DNA from 4 places in the Streptomyces sp. NPDC048389 genome. Region 3 is predicted to be linked to each of the others. Evidence: riboswitches for the same ligand, from Rfam matches in the RefSeq annotation. Region 3 holds a riboswitch; each other region holds the start of a gene.

Region 1 (3,198 bases), on a different contig from region 3:
CCGGGCCGGCATACCGCCCGTTGGTGGCAGGACAGCGGCGTGGCAGGATGATCCGTCATGACCCGACAGCGCCCGCCCCTGCCGCCGTTCGACCTCGACAGCGCCTTGGCCAAGGTCCAGGCCGCCGAGGACGCTTGGAACACCCGCGACCCGCAGACGGTCGCCCTCGCTTACACCGAGGACTCCATCTGGCGGAACAGGGACGTCTTCCTGACCGGCCGTGAGCAGATCGCCGAGTTCCTCACGGCCAAGTGGGAGCGTGAGCTGGACTACGTACTGCGCAAGAGCCTGTGGTCCTTCCACGAGAACCGGATAGCCGTCCGCTTCCAGTACGAATGGCATGACACCGCGGGCCAGTGGTTCCGCAGTTACGGCAACGAGCTGTGGGAGTTCGACGAGTACGGTCTCATGAGCCGCCGCGAAGCAAGCATCAACGACGTGCGCATCCAGGAGGCCGACCGCCGCTACTTCGGACCGCGTCCGGAGGAGGAGCGCGGACCGGGCCACGACATCCCCCTCCAGTAGCCCGCTCGCGCCGGTACGGGACGCCGGCCGGAGCCTCACCGGCTCCCGAGCCGGAGAAACCGGTTCGGTCGAGGTCCTGCCCGGGGCCCGTCAGGGCGAAGGCGTGCGTGACGCCCGGGGACATGCCGGTCATCGCGCTGAGCAGGGCGATGTCGTGCAGCGCCGCCTGACCGGGGTCCTCCCGGGTCCCGAGGGTGCGGCAGCCGGGCCGGCGCCCGGTCAGGCCCCGGACCGGGCCGCGTCCATCGCGGTCCTCGCCCGGACCGCGTCGTCCGGATCCCAGCCCTCGTGCGGCACGGAGGCGAGCAGGAGCCGGGTGTACGGGTCCGAGGGCGCGTCGAGCACTCGGGACGTCGGCCCCTGTTCGACCACGGTGCCCTTGCGCATCACGACCGTCTCGTCCGTGATGTGCTGCACCACGGCGAGGTCATGGCTGACGAAGACCAGGGCCACGCCGGTGTCGTCCCGGAGCGCATCGACGACGTCGCCCTGCTCGCCGTCCAGCGCGTCTCCGGTACCGACGTCTGAACGCCCAGAGGGCCGACGCCGTTCGGTGCGGGCTGCACCGGTCGCAGGCCCGTGCCGTCGCCTGCGGCGTACGCCGTCGACACGCCGTGCGGTTGCGCCCGTCAGGTCCCTGCCCGTCGGTCGACGTTGGCGCTGTGCCTGTCGTTGTGCCTGCCGCTGAGTCTCGGCGGGCCGTCGGCTGGGACTGGTTCCGGCCATATAGCGCGCGGCGCGAATACCCGGATCCCGACAGGACCAAATGGCGGAACAGGCCCCGGGGGCGCTGGTGATGGCGGGACAGGCCCGTTGACACGCGGCATACGAACTGGTCACCATCATGGCCAGCCAGATCGCCCCGGCCCGCTGGGGGATGACGGGGTAACGCGGGGGCGGGCTCGGGCGGAACCGGATTCGGACGGGGCGGGCCCGGGGGAACCGGGTGCGGGCGGGGTGGCCCGGAGGACGCCCCGGGCCGCGCGTCGCTCCCCAGGCCCGTCCCGGCCCGGAAGGCCGCCTTGTGGGGCAACGGAGTCGGCCCTCGCGCGCGTCGTCCCAGGAACGGGCACCCTTGTGTACACGCTATGCTGCAAGCCGCCCCGCGGGGGAAGTCCGGTCGAAGTCCGGCGCTGACCCGCAACGGTAGGCGGAGCCCGACACGCGGCTCCGCGAGCCCGATTACCCGCGGTGTCGAAGGCTCCTGACAATTCGCCGTGGACTGCGAGAGGGCGCTGCACAGGGCGCCCCGCGTCCCGGGCTGCTCATGTGCTCACGTAGCTGCACGGCCCGAGGCGAAGGCGACCCGCCCGTGGCCACACCCCTGGAACGCAAACCCGCGGTGCCACTTCCCGCGGCCCCCGGCGGGGCCGGTCCGGCGCCGTCCGAACGCGTGTCGCCGCCGCTCCTGTTCGCCGCGCTGTGCGTCGCGCTCGTGCTCTCCATCGTCTGCGGGGCGGGGATGGGGGCGTCGGGGCTCTCCTGGGGCGAGGTGCTGCATCATCTGTGGGCCGGGCTGACGGGCGGGCCCATATCCCGGGACGAAGTCCCGGCGTACACCATCGTGTGGGAACTGCGTTTTCCACGGGCCGTGCTGGCCGCCGTCGTCGGAGCCGGACTGTCGGCCATCGGCGTCACCGTGCAGGCCATGGTCCGCAACGCCCTCGCCGACCCGTTCGTCCTGGGCATCTCCTCGGGCGCGGCCGTCGGTGCCAATGCCGTCCTCCTCTTCGGCGCCTTCGGCGCTCTCGGTCTGTGGGCCCTGTCCACGGCGGCCTTCCTGTCCGCGCTCCTCGCCATGACGCTGGTGTACGCGATCGCCCGCACCGCTGATGGTCTGACCCCGCTGCGGCTCGTCCTGACGGGGACCGCGATGTACTACGGCTTCTCGGCCGTCACCACGTTCATGGTGTTCGCGGCCGAACGCGGCGAGGCGGCGCGGTCCGCGATGATGTGGCTGCTCGGGAGCCTCGGCGGAGCCGACTGGGCCTCCGTGCCGATCGCCGCCGGAGCCGTGCTCGCCGGCCTGGCCCACCTCGCCGTGTCGGCGCGTCGCCTGAACGCCCTGGCGATGGGGGACGAGACCGCGGCTGCCCTGGGGGTGGACGCGCGGAGGCTGCGCAAGGAACTGTTCCTGGTCTGTGCCGCCGTCACGGGGGCCGTGGTCGCGGTGAGCGGTGCCATCGGCTTCGTCGGCCTGATGGTTCCGCACGCCGCCCGGATGCTGGTCGGCGCGGACCATCGCCGGCTGCTGGCCGTCGCCCCGCTCGGGGGCGCCGTCCTGCTGATCTGGGTGGACATCCTCTCGCGTGTGGTGCTCGCGCCCGTCGAGCTGCCGGTGGGCGTGCTGACCGCCGCCATCGGCGTGCCGTGCTTCGTGCTGCTGATGCGCCGCCGCTCCTACACCTTCGGAGGCGCGTGATGCGGATCGACATGGACGCTTTGACGGTCGAGGTCGCCGGTGCGCGGCTGGTGCGGGAGGCCACGCTGCGCGCGGACGCCGGGCAGGTCGTCGGACTCGTGGGGCCCAACGGCAGCGGCAAGTCGACGCTGTTGCGCTGCGTCTACCGAGCCCTGCGCCCCTCGGCGGGTACGGTCCGGCTCGGCGGTGAGGACCTGCACTCCCTGAGCGCGCGCGAAGGCGCCCGTCGACTGGCCGCTCTGCCCCAGGAA
Region 2 (3,198 bases), on a different contig from region 3:
CAGGGCGGAGAACAGCTGCATCGCGGCCACACCGGACAGCACCACCCGGTCCGTCGCCCCGCCGAGCGTGTGGCTGAGCAGCAGCACCAGCGCGAACGAGCCGACCGCGCCCACGAACGCGCCACCGGAGACGGACAGGACACCGCCACCGACGCCCAGGACGACCACGACGACGGCGCCGGTCGACGCCCCCGAGGAGACACCCAGGACGAAGGGGTCGGCGAGAGGGTTGCGCAGCAACGACTGCATCACCGCGCCGCACACGGCGAGCCCGGCGCCGCACACCGCGGCGAGCAGGGTGCGCGGCAGCCGCAGGTTCCAGACGATGCCGTCCCGGATGGGAGTCAGCTCTGTCGTGCCCCAGCCCAGGTGGGAGGCGACCACGGACCAGGCGTCGCCCACGCCGATGTCCGCCGGGCCGATGGTGATGGCCACGGCGACGGACGCGGCGAGCACGGCCAGCCCGGCGCCCAGGCCGGCCGCACCGCGCAGGACACCGGCGGCGACCAGCAGCGGGCGGGCTCGGGGAGACGGCAGGACGGTGGTCATCCGGCGAGCCCGTACGCGCGCAGCGCCGCGGCCACCTTCTCCACACCCTCGACGGTACGGATCGTCGGGTTCATGGCCTGCCCGCTGAGCAGCACGTACCTCTTCTTCTTCACCGCCTCCATGTTCCTGGTCGCCGGGTTCGACTCCAGGAACGCGATCTTCTTCGCGGCGGTCTCGGCCGTCTGCGACTTGCGGGTGAGATCACCGATGACGAGTACGTCGGGGTTGCGGTCGGCTACGGTCTCCCAGTTGATCTGGGGCCATTCCTGCGTGCTGTCGTCGAAGACGTTCTTCGCGCCGAGCGCGTTCGTGATGATGCCGGGGGCGCCGCAGCAGCCCGCCATGTAGGGGGACTCCTGGTTCGCGAACCAGTACAGGACGGTGGCGTTCTCGGCACGGATTCCGGACGTCGCCTTCGTCACCCGGCTCTTCAGCCGGGCGATCAGCTTCTCGCCACGGTCCTCCACCCCGAAGACCCGGGCCAGTTCCCTCACTTCGCGGTAGACGGTGTCCATGGCCAGGGGCTTCGTCCGTGAGCCGTCACCGTCGCCGCTGTTGTCCTTGCCTTCGCAGTCGGTGGGCGACAGGTACGTCGGCACCCCGAGTTCCTCGAACTTCTCGCGGGGTGCCACCCCGCCCTTGCCCAGGGTGGAGGTGAAGGAGGAGGCGACGAAGTCCGGTTCGGCGTCCAGGACCTTCTCGAACGACGGCCGGTTGTCGGCGAGCCGAGGCACCTTCGCATTGGCCTGCTCCAGTCCCTTCATGACCGGGTCGGTCCAGGTGGCGGTTCCCACCATGCGGTCGGCCAGGCCGAGGGAGAGCAGGATCTCGCTGGTGCCCTGGTTCAGGGACACGGCCCGCTTCGGCGGAGCCTTGACCGTCACCTTCTGCCCGCAGTTGTCGAACGTGACGGCCTGCGCGCCGGCGGTGGCGGACTTTCCGGACGAGCCGGAACCTGAGCCGGAGCCGCATGCGGTGAGCAGCAGCGCCCCGGTCAGGAGCAGGACGGAACAGCGGGCGGGACGCGGCAGATGCACAGTGTCGGCTCTCTCAACGTCAGGACCCATACGCGGGGTCCCGTGCGGACGGTCGGGTGCCAGCAGGTCTTCGGACTCGGGGTCACCCCGGCGGAACGCCTTCCCGGACCCGGCCGTGACCGTCGTCCAGTGGCTGCTGTCCCGCCCGTCACCCTCACCGCTGCGCGTCAGTTCCGGACTCTCACCGGATTCCCTGACTCGTGCACGCGTGGCCGCGTTCACGAGTTTGACTGGCGTCCGGAAGCTACCACAGCCCTACTCGTGCAGTCCGCCGTGTCCGTCGCGAAGCCAGCCGCATACGTCCGCCGGTCGCGGCGAGCGGCTGTTGCGGGTTTCCAGGCGCGGTCGGCTGCCGGCAGACCGCGCTGCCTCGGCCCGAGGGCGGCTCGGTGCCCGCCGAGAGACCGGCCGGGACGGTCCTGGCCGGAACCCGACCCCGAGACCGCCGGCGTCCTGCGCCGGGCACTTCGCGCGATCGGGCGGCCACGGCGTGGCGGTACTGGCCGCCGGCGTGCACTCGCGAGACGTCTGCATCCGCAGACGTACGGTGCCGGCGATCACCGAGATGGCCGAGGCCCCGGGTGCGACGGGGTTTGCGAAGGCGCTCGGCGGCCCGGACCCGACGGTGCCCGGGTATGCCGCTCCCGAAGGGTGATCCGGCGAGCAGCCGCCGACGTCAAACGGCAGGCTGAGCCTTCTCCTTGTTCATGGGACAGGCGGACGCCGCCGTCGAGGGGGAGACCGTGCATGCCCCGGCCGTCTCCCCGATCTGATGCAGGATTTCGACGGAGAGCAAGTCCTCCTTGCCCTTGAAGGCGTCCGCGACCACCGGATCGGTAGGGAAGACCATCTCGGCCGAGACATTGTCCTGAACGATCCGGGCGAGGTTGTCCAGGGCGACGAAGATCGGGTCGCGAGGAACTTCGACGGTCGGCAGGTCGATCAGGTGGGTGGCGACCTTCGCCGGATTCATGCACTGCCTGATGATGACCGATGCCTGGTTCAACTCGGACGTCGTCCAGATCGACAGCACGACCGTATACAGGTCCTGCCACGCCTCCTCGCCGATCGTGGCCCGCCACTTCCGCATCAGACCTTCCACGCCGTGGATCTGCGCCGCGGCCGCGTACTTCATGTTCGTGCGGATACCGGGGTACGTCCTGCCCGAGAACTCCTCGAACGACGCCATGTCGAACGTTTTGCTGCGCACGGAATCACGGATGAACGTGAGTGCTTCGTCGAGGATCTTCCCGCAGGAGATTTCCAGCTCCTGTGGCAGATTGGCCTCCCCGAGCTGACGGCGTGCAGTGTGGAGCGTGGCAGCGTAACGCTGGAGCGGGCCGATCCAGCCGTCTGCCCGGGGCCCCTCGAACGCGACCATGTCCAGGTCGTGCGGGTCGATGCGACCGGCGTTGGGGAGGTTCGGCACCTTGTCGCTCAAGTACGCGGCAATGATCGAGAAAATGCCCTGAGGCACGTGGCTGATCGACTTCGCCAGTTCGAACAGCTCGGGCACCGGGTTGACTGATTCCCGTGGGCTTCCGCCATGGATGAGAGTGAACTTGCCGCCCCTGGCATCGTTTTGGACGACGATCACAGGACTGAGACGACT
Region 3 (3,198 bases):
GCGCATGCCGACATCTGCGATCCGGGCGCGCAGCGCCTCCCAGCGCTCGGGCCAGGTGAGCGTGGTGCCGTAGTGGTCGGGGTGCAGTACGCCGCGCGCCGTGCGGGTCTCGGCCCAGGCCGGCAGGGGGCCGTTGCGCTCGGCGAGGTCGCAGGACGCCTCGTAGGCCGCGAGCATGATCCGCTCGGCGATCCGGGTCGACAGGGCTTTCGCCTCGGGGGAGTCGAAGGGCAGCCGCAGCTTGAAGAAGACGTCCTGCAGGCCCATCGTGCCCAGGCCCACCGGGCGCCACCGGGCGTTGGACCGGCCGGCCTGCTCGGTCGGGTAGAAGTTGATGTCGACGACCCGGTCGAGGAAGGTCACCGCCGTGCGGACGGTCTCGTCCAGCCGCTCCCAGTCGATGCCGTCGCCGCCGGCTCCTTCGGTGACGAACGCCCCCAGGTTCACCGAACCCAGGTTGCAGACGGCCGTCTCGCCGTCGTTCGTGACCTCGAGGATCTCGGTGCACAGGTTGGAGGAGTGGACGACCCGGCCCGGTTCCGCGGTCTGGTTCGCGGTGCGGTTGGCGGCGTCCTTGAAGGTCATCCAGCCGTTGCCGGTCTGGGCGAGGGTCCGCATCATCCGGCCGTACAGCTCACGGGCCGGGACCGCCTTGCGGGCCAGCCCGGCGGCCTCCGCCCGGTGGTACGCGGCGTCGAACTCGTCGCCCCACAGGTCGACCAGCTCGGGCACGTCGGCGGGGGAGAACAGCGACCACTCGGTGTCCGCCTCGACGCGGCGCATGAACTCGTCGGGGACCCAGTGCGCGAGGTTCAGGTTGTGTGTACGGCGGGCGTCCTCGCCGGTGTTGTCGCGCAGCTCCAGGAACTCCTCGATGTCCGCGTGCCAGGTCTCCAGGTAGATCGCGGCGGCCCCCTTGCGGCGGCCGCCCTGGTTCACCGCGGCGACGGAGGCGTCGAGGGTCTTCAGGAACGGGACGATCCCGTTGGAGTGCCCGTTGGTTCCGCGGATGAGTGAACCGCGGGCGCGGATGCGGGAGTACGAGAGGCCGATGCCGCCGGCGTGCTTGGAGAGGCGGGCGATCTGGTGGTACCGGTCGTAGATCGAGTCCAGTTCGTCGAGCGGCGAGTCCAGCAGATAGCAGGACGACATCTGCGGGTGGCGGGTGCCGGAGTTGAAGAGGGTGGGGGAGGAGGGCAGGTAGTCGAGCCGGCTCATCAGCCGGTACAGCGCGGCCACCTCGTCCACCGAGCGGGAGCTGTCGTCCTCCGCGAGACCGGACGCGACGCGCAGGATGAAGTGCTGGGGCGTCTCGATCACCTGGCGCGTGACCGGGTGCCGCAGCAGATAGCGGCTGTAGAGCGTGCGCAGACCGAAGTAGCCGAACCGGTCGTCGCCCTCGGGGTCGATCAGCGCGTCGAGCCGGTCCGTGTGCAGGCCGACGAACGAGGCCGTGCGGTCGGCGATCAGGCCCTCGCGGTGTCCGACGGCGACCGAGGCGGAAAAGCACACCGCACCCTGCCCGGCGGCCTCCTCCGCGATCGTGCGGGTGAGCAGACGGGCGGCGAGCCGGGAGTAGGCGGGGTCCTCGGAGATGAGGCCGGCGGCGGCGTCGGTGGCGAGGGAGCGCAGTTCGGCCTCGTCGGACCCGGCGTGCCGGCCGCGCAGCGCGGCAGCGGCGACCCTGCCCGGGTCGGTGTCGGCCAGGTCGGCCGTGAGGTCCGTCAGGAGCCGCAGCAGCGCGGTCCCGGGGCCGTCCTGCCGCGTCGCTGAAACCGGATCGGCCGGCGCGATCGTCATGTGGTGCTCTCCCTCACTCGGTTCTGGGCCGGCGGGGAGGCGGGGGCCGTGGCGGCGCGTACCTGGGCAGCACGGCGCACGGCGTCCACCGGCCCATCCGCGAGGCCCGGACGTCTGGGCATCCGGATCGGTCGAACCGGATGCGCTGCCGGCAGGTCGTCGGACTCGTCACGGGTACGGCAGTGCGCACCGGATCACACCGTTGCGGGACAGTTCCGGATTCTCACCGGATTCCCCTGCGGCGACAGCGAGATGAGCATACATGTGGGGGCGGGTCTGAGCGCCCACCCCCACATGTTGTGTCTGCGGGTCGGAAGTCGATTCCCGCGCCCGGGAGTGGGAGCCCCGCTATCGTGGTCGGTGAAGGGAGGGTTCATGACCGTGACCACCGATCGCCCGCACCTGGACACCGAAGACTTCGACGAGGCTTTCCGCATACTGGCCCGCACGACCGAGGGCGTGCGCCTGGAACTGATCGACGGGAAGCTCAGGAGCAAAGCGGTGCCGGACGGGGATCACGGGCGCATCATTCAGTGGCTGACGCGCATCTGCATGCAGTCGCGTCCGGAGCTGTGGCTGCACCCCGACCAAGGGCTCAAGGTCCAGGAGTACCGGAAGGGCAGGGCCCGGCCGGACGGCTCGCTCGCCCCCAGCGGCACTTTCGTCGGGCAGGGCGAGTGGGCGGAGCCCGACCAGGTGCTCATGGTGGTGCATGTGATCTCCTACGACTCGGACACCGACGGGCGCGACCGGGTGGAGAAGCCGCGTGCCTACGCCCAGACGGGCATCCCGGTGTACCTGCTGATCGACCGGGACAGCCGCGAGGTGACGGTCTTCAGCGAGCCCGACGGCGTGCGCTACGAGAACGCCCGCACGGTCCCGTTCGGCAAGGACGTCACACTGCCCGCCCCGGTGGACATCACGCTGGCGACCGAGCAGCTCAAGGACTGGGTGCACTGAGCGGTGGACGACGGGCGGTCCTGCTCCGCGCGAGCCCGGGCGGGGCCGCCCGTCAGAGTTCCAGCGCGTACGTCAGCAGCGGGACCGCCGGGATCGGCGACCAGTCGCGTTCCGGGGTGCGGACGAAGCCGAGCCGGTCGTAGAGGCGGTGCGCCGCGTACATCATCGGCTGCGTCGACAGCACCAGCCGTACGCACCCCGGAACAGCCCGCGCCCGCTCCACGCAGGTGCGCACCAGTGCCTCTCCGGCGCCGCGGCCGCGTGCCCCCGCGTCCACGGCGAGCATCCGGAACTCGGCCTCGCCGGGGCCCGCGATGTCGGCGAACGGGCCGGCGGCCGGGACGAAGGTCACCCCGCCGAGCAGCGTGTTCCGTTCGTCGACCGCGACGTGGACCTCGGCGTGCGCGTCCCGGCTCGCGACGTCACGCAGCACCTCCA
Region 4 (3,198 bases), on a different contig from region 3:
GGGTGCCGTCGTAGCCGCGGCCCGCGAGCCCCGTCTGCAACCGGCCCGCCCGGTCGAAGGCGCGTACGAAGGCCGTCGCCCCCAGCCCCGCGAGCGAGCGCCACGCCGCGGCTCTGGTCGTGTGGCCGAGGCGGGCGGCCTGGGCCTGGCGGATATTGCCGACGGCGTCGAGCAGCAGAAAACTGATGCGGTACATCACGAGCGCCACGTCGACGACCGCGGGCGGCACGCCGGCCTTCACGAGCCGCGGCAGCACGTCGGACACCGGCGTCGTGAAGGCGAACAGCAGCACGCCCAGCGAGGCAGCCGACGTGCGCAACAGCAGCCGCACGGCGTGTCCCGGCCCGTCGGGCGCGAACGCGACCAGGCCGTCCGGGCCGCCCACGGAGAACAGCAGAGGTACGGCGCCGGTGACACAGAACCCCAGCGGGATCCGGAACGCCCTCCAGAGCCGACGCGGCGCCACCCCCGCCGGACCGAGCAGTACGGCGAGTGTGGCCGCGGCGACGAGGACGGCGCCGGGCCACGGCGGCAGGCAGACGGCCGTCACCGTAAGGCCGATCCCGAGGGCGGCCTTCTCGCCCGGGTGGCGGCGGCGCCAGCTGCTGCTGTGCGCCGCCACGTCGATGGGAAGCATCGGCGGCTACGCCGCCGGCGCGGTGGTGTCCGAGTCCTCGGCGGCTGCCCTTGCCCGTTCCTCTCCCTGCCGCCGACCCCGGCGCAGCCCGAAGTAGTACGCCAGTACACCCGCGCCGAGCGCCGCCTGCAGGGAGAACAGCGCCGACTCGACCTCGCCGGACGGCGGTTCGTACAGCGGGGAGAACCAGGGCTCGTAGTCCGGTTCGAGCTCCGTGATCGCCGCCTCGGCCTCCCCGTCGGCGCCGGCGAACGGCTCCTCCTTGTGGTCCCCGAGCCCCAGGACCAGGGGCAGAACGGCCAGGGCCGCCACGACCAGCAGGAGCAGGGTGTTGATTCTCGCGTTACGGCTCATCGGACCGCGGCCTCCTTCTTCGTACCCGCGACCAGCACGCCCAGCCTGGTCAGTTCTCCCTTGCTGGACCGGCTGAGCAGCCGCATCACCAGCACGGTGAGCAGGCCCTCGCTGACGGCCAGCGGCAGCTGCGTGACCGCGAATATCCCGCCGAACTTCGCCAGCGCGCCCGCCACACCGCTGCCCGGGTCGGGGAACGCGAGCGCCAGCTGCACGGTGGTCATGCAGTACGTGGACAGGTCGGCGGTGAACGCGCCGAAGAACACGCTCACCATCAGCGGCGCCTCGAACCCGCGCAGCAGCCGGTAGATTCCGTACCCCGCCCAGGGGCCGACGACCGCCATCGAGAAGACGTTGGCGCCGAGCGTGGTCAGACCGCCGTGCGCCAGCAGCAGGGCCTGGAAGAGCAGCGTAATCGTGCCGAGCACCGCCATGACCGGCGGTCTGAACAGGATCGCGCCGAGACCGGTGCCGGTCGGGTGCGAGCAGCTGCCGGTCACCGACGGGATCTTCAAGGCAGACAGGACGAACGTGAAAGCGCCCGCAGCTCCGAGCAGCAGGGTGGAATCGGGATTGGCCTTGACCTCGCGAGTCAGGGCGCGTACTCCGTGGACGACGAACGGGGCGGACGCGACGCCCCAGGCGGCCGCGTGCAACGGGGGCAGATACCCCTCGGCTATGTGCATGATGTGGGAGACCCTCTCCAGCACCTCGTGGATGGACAACGCACCCTGGCCGGTCTCCTGGCTGACGGGTCATGCCGCCCGTACTCCGCCTTCCCGGGCACCGCGCAGGCGCGGTGTCCCAGTGGCTCCCCGTGAGGGGTCGGAGCCGGACTTCCCGATCACAGTGGCGAGGGCCGCACCGGTACTGCACCGGTTTCCCGAACACCAAGGCCCCGTGACAGTAATGCGCCAACCAGCGACATACAAGCCGCGCACGGGCGCACCCGCCCGCGGCCGGAGTGAGCCGTGCGCCACACCCCGGCCGCGGGGCGCGCCCCGCGGCGGCGTACGTGGTAACCGAACGTCACACCTTCCGGTTCCGGTAGGCGAACGTCACCCGTGCGGTAGCCGCATGTCACACCTGGATGTAGCCGAACGTCACACCTGCCGTGGCCCGGCGGTAGGCGGACGTCACACCTGGCGGTAGTCGAACGTCACACCTGCCGTGGCCCGGCGGTAGGCGGACGTCACACCTTGCGGTAGTCGTACGCCTCCGAGGCCGCGGCCTCCACCGCCTCCAGGTCACCCCCCGCGGAGGCCGTCACCAGCGCCGCCACCGCGCCCTCCACGAACGGCGCGTCCACCAGCCGGGTCCCGTCCGGGAGTTCGCCGCCCTCGGCCAGCAGGGCCTTGACCGTCAGTACGGCGCTGCCCAGGTCCACCAGGACCGCGACGCCCGCGCCGCCGTCGACCCGCTCCGCCGCCGCGGTGATCAGCTCCGCACTGGTGCCGAGACCGCCGTCCGGTGTGCCGCCGGCCGGCGCCACCGGGGCCGTACCGCCGCCACCCGCGAGCCCCTTGGCCAGTTCGGCCACCGCGGCGGCGACCTCCCTGCTGTGCGAGACCAGCACGATCCCGACCTGCCCGCCGTCGCTCATGCCGCCTCCACCGCCTCGGCGAGCGCGGCGACCAGCAAGGCGGACGACGTGGCCCCCGGATCCTGGTGGCCGATGCTGCGCTCACCGAGGTAGCTCGCCCTGCCCTTGCGCGCCTGCAGCGGCACCGTCGCCAGCGCCCCCTGCTCGGCGGCCTCGCGGGCCGCGGCGAACGACTCCGTACTGTCGCCGAGCGCCGCCACCGCAGGCTCCAGTGCGTCCAGCATCGTCTTGTCGCCCGCTTTCGCGCCGCCCAACTGCGCCACCGCGGCGACTCCCGCCCGCAGCGCGTCGGCGAGCCGCGCGGGCGTCACCTCCGTGTCATCGCCCAGCGCCTTGCCGGTACGCCGCAGCAGCGTCCCGTACAGCGGGCCCGACGCGCCGCCGACCGTCGACACCAACTGCCGTCCGGCCAGCATCAGGACCGCGCCGGGCGTCGCCGGCGGCTCCTTCTCCAGCGCGGTGCCGACGGCCGCGAAACCGCGCCGGAGATTGCTGCCGTGATCCGCGTCACCGATCGCCGAGTCCAACTCGGTCAGTCGGTCCGCCTCCCGGTCCACGGCCGCGGCGACGGCGGCCAGCCAGCGGAAGAAGAAGTCGGCGTCAA

The links. Region 3 has a riboswitch for cobalamin ahead of AB0903_RS15885 (ribonucleoside-diphosphate reductase subunit alpha). Riboswitches for the same ligand answer to the same signal wherever they lie in the genome.
Region 1: linked by a shared signal. The riboswitch ahead of AB0903_RS28490 (iron ABC transporter permease) and the one ahead of AB0903_RS15885 (ribonucleoside-diphosphate reductase subunit alpha) in region 3 are both predicted to bind cobalamin.
Region 2: linked by a shared signal. The riboswitch ahead of AB0903_RS21855 (ABC transporter substrate-binding protein) and the one ahead of AB0903_RS15885 (ribonucleoside-diphosphate reductase subunit alpha) in region 3 are both predicted to bind cobalamin.
Region 4: linked by a shared signal. The riboswitch ahead of AB0903_RS31665 (energy-coupling factor ABC transporter permease) and the one ahead of AB0903_RS15885 (ribonucleoside-diphosphate reductase subunit alpha) in region 3 are both predicted to bind cobalamin.

The regions. Positions count from the first base shown of each region.
Region 1 is NZ_JBEZKP010000056.1:38,142-41,339, reverse strand. Features, by position in the region: gene AB0903_RS28505 (nuclear transport factor 2 family protein) at 58-525, shown strand; partial or broken gene AB0903_RS28500 (NAD(P)-dependent oxidoreductase) at 617-715, opposite strand; partial or broken gene AB0903_RS28495 (ABC transporter ATP-binding protein) at 745-1,008, opposite strand; cobalamin riboswitch at 1,600-1,734, shown strand; gene AB0903_RS28490 (iron ABC transporter permease) at 1,838-2,947, shown strand; gene AB0903_RS28485 (ABC transporter ATP-binding protein) at 2,947-3,198, shown strand, end outside.
Region 2 is NZ_JBEZKP010000033.1:10,473-13,670, reverse strand. Features, by position in the region: gene AB0903_RS21860 (iron chelate uptake ABC transporter family permease subunit) at 1-549, opposite strand, end outside; gene AB0903_RS21855 (ABC transporter substrate-binding protein) at 546-1,616, opposite strand; cobalamin riboswitch at 1,630-1,836, opposite strand; gene AB0903_RS21850 (hypothetical protein) at 2,263-3,198, opposite strand, start outside.
Region 3 is NZ_JBEZKP010000019.1:13,461-16,658, reverse strand. Features, by position in the region: gene AB0903_RS15885 (ribonucleoside-diphosphate reductase subunit alpha) at 1-1,800, opposite strand, end outside; cobalamin riboswitch at 1,933-2,064, opposite strand; gene AB0903_RS15880 (Uma2 family endonuclease) at 2,176-2,760, shown strand; gene AB0903_RS15875 (GNAT family N-acetyltransferase) at 2,813-3,198, opposite strand, start outside.
Region 4 is NZ_JBEZKP010000075.1:9,996-13,193, reverse strand. Features, by position in the region: gene cbiQ (cobalt ECF transporter T component CbiQ) at 1-637, opposite strand, end outside; gene AB0903_RS31670 (energy-coupling factor ABC transporter substrate-binding protein) at 644-991, opposite strand; gene AB0903_RS31665 (energy-coupling factor ABC transporter permease) at 988-1,677, opposite strand; cobalamin riboswitch at 1,707-1,901, opposite strand; gene AB0903_RS31660 (PTS fructose transporter subunit IIA) at 2,184-2,594, opposite strand; gene dhaL (dihydroxyacetone kinase subunit DhaL) at 2,591-3,198, opposite strand, start outside.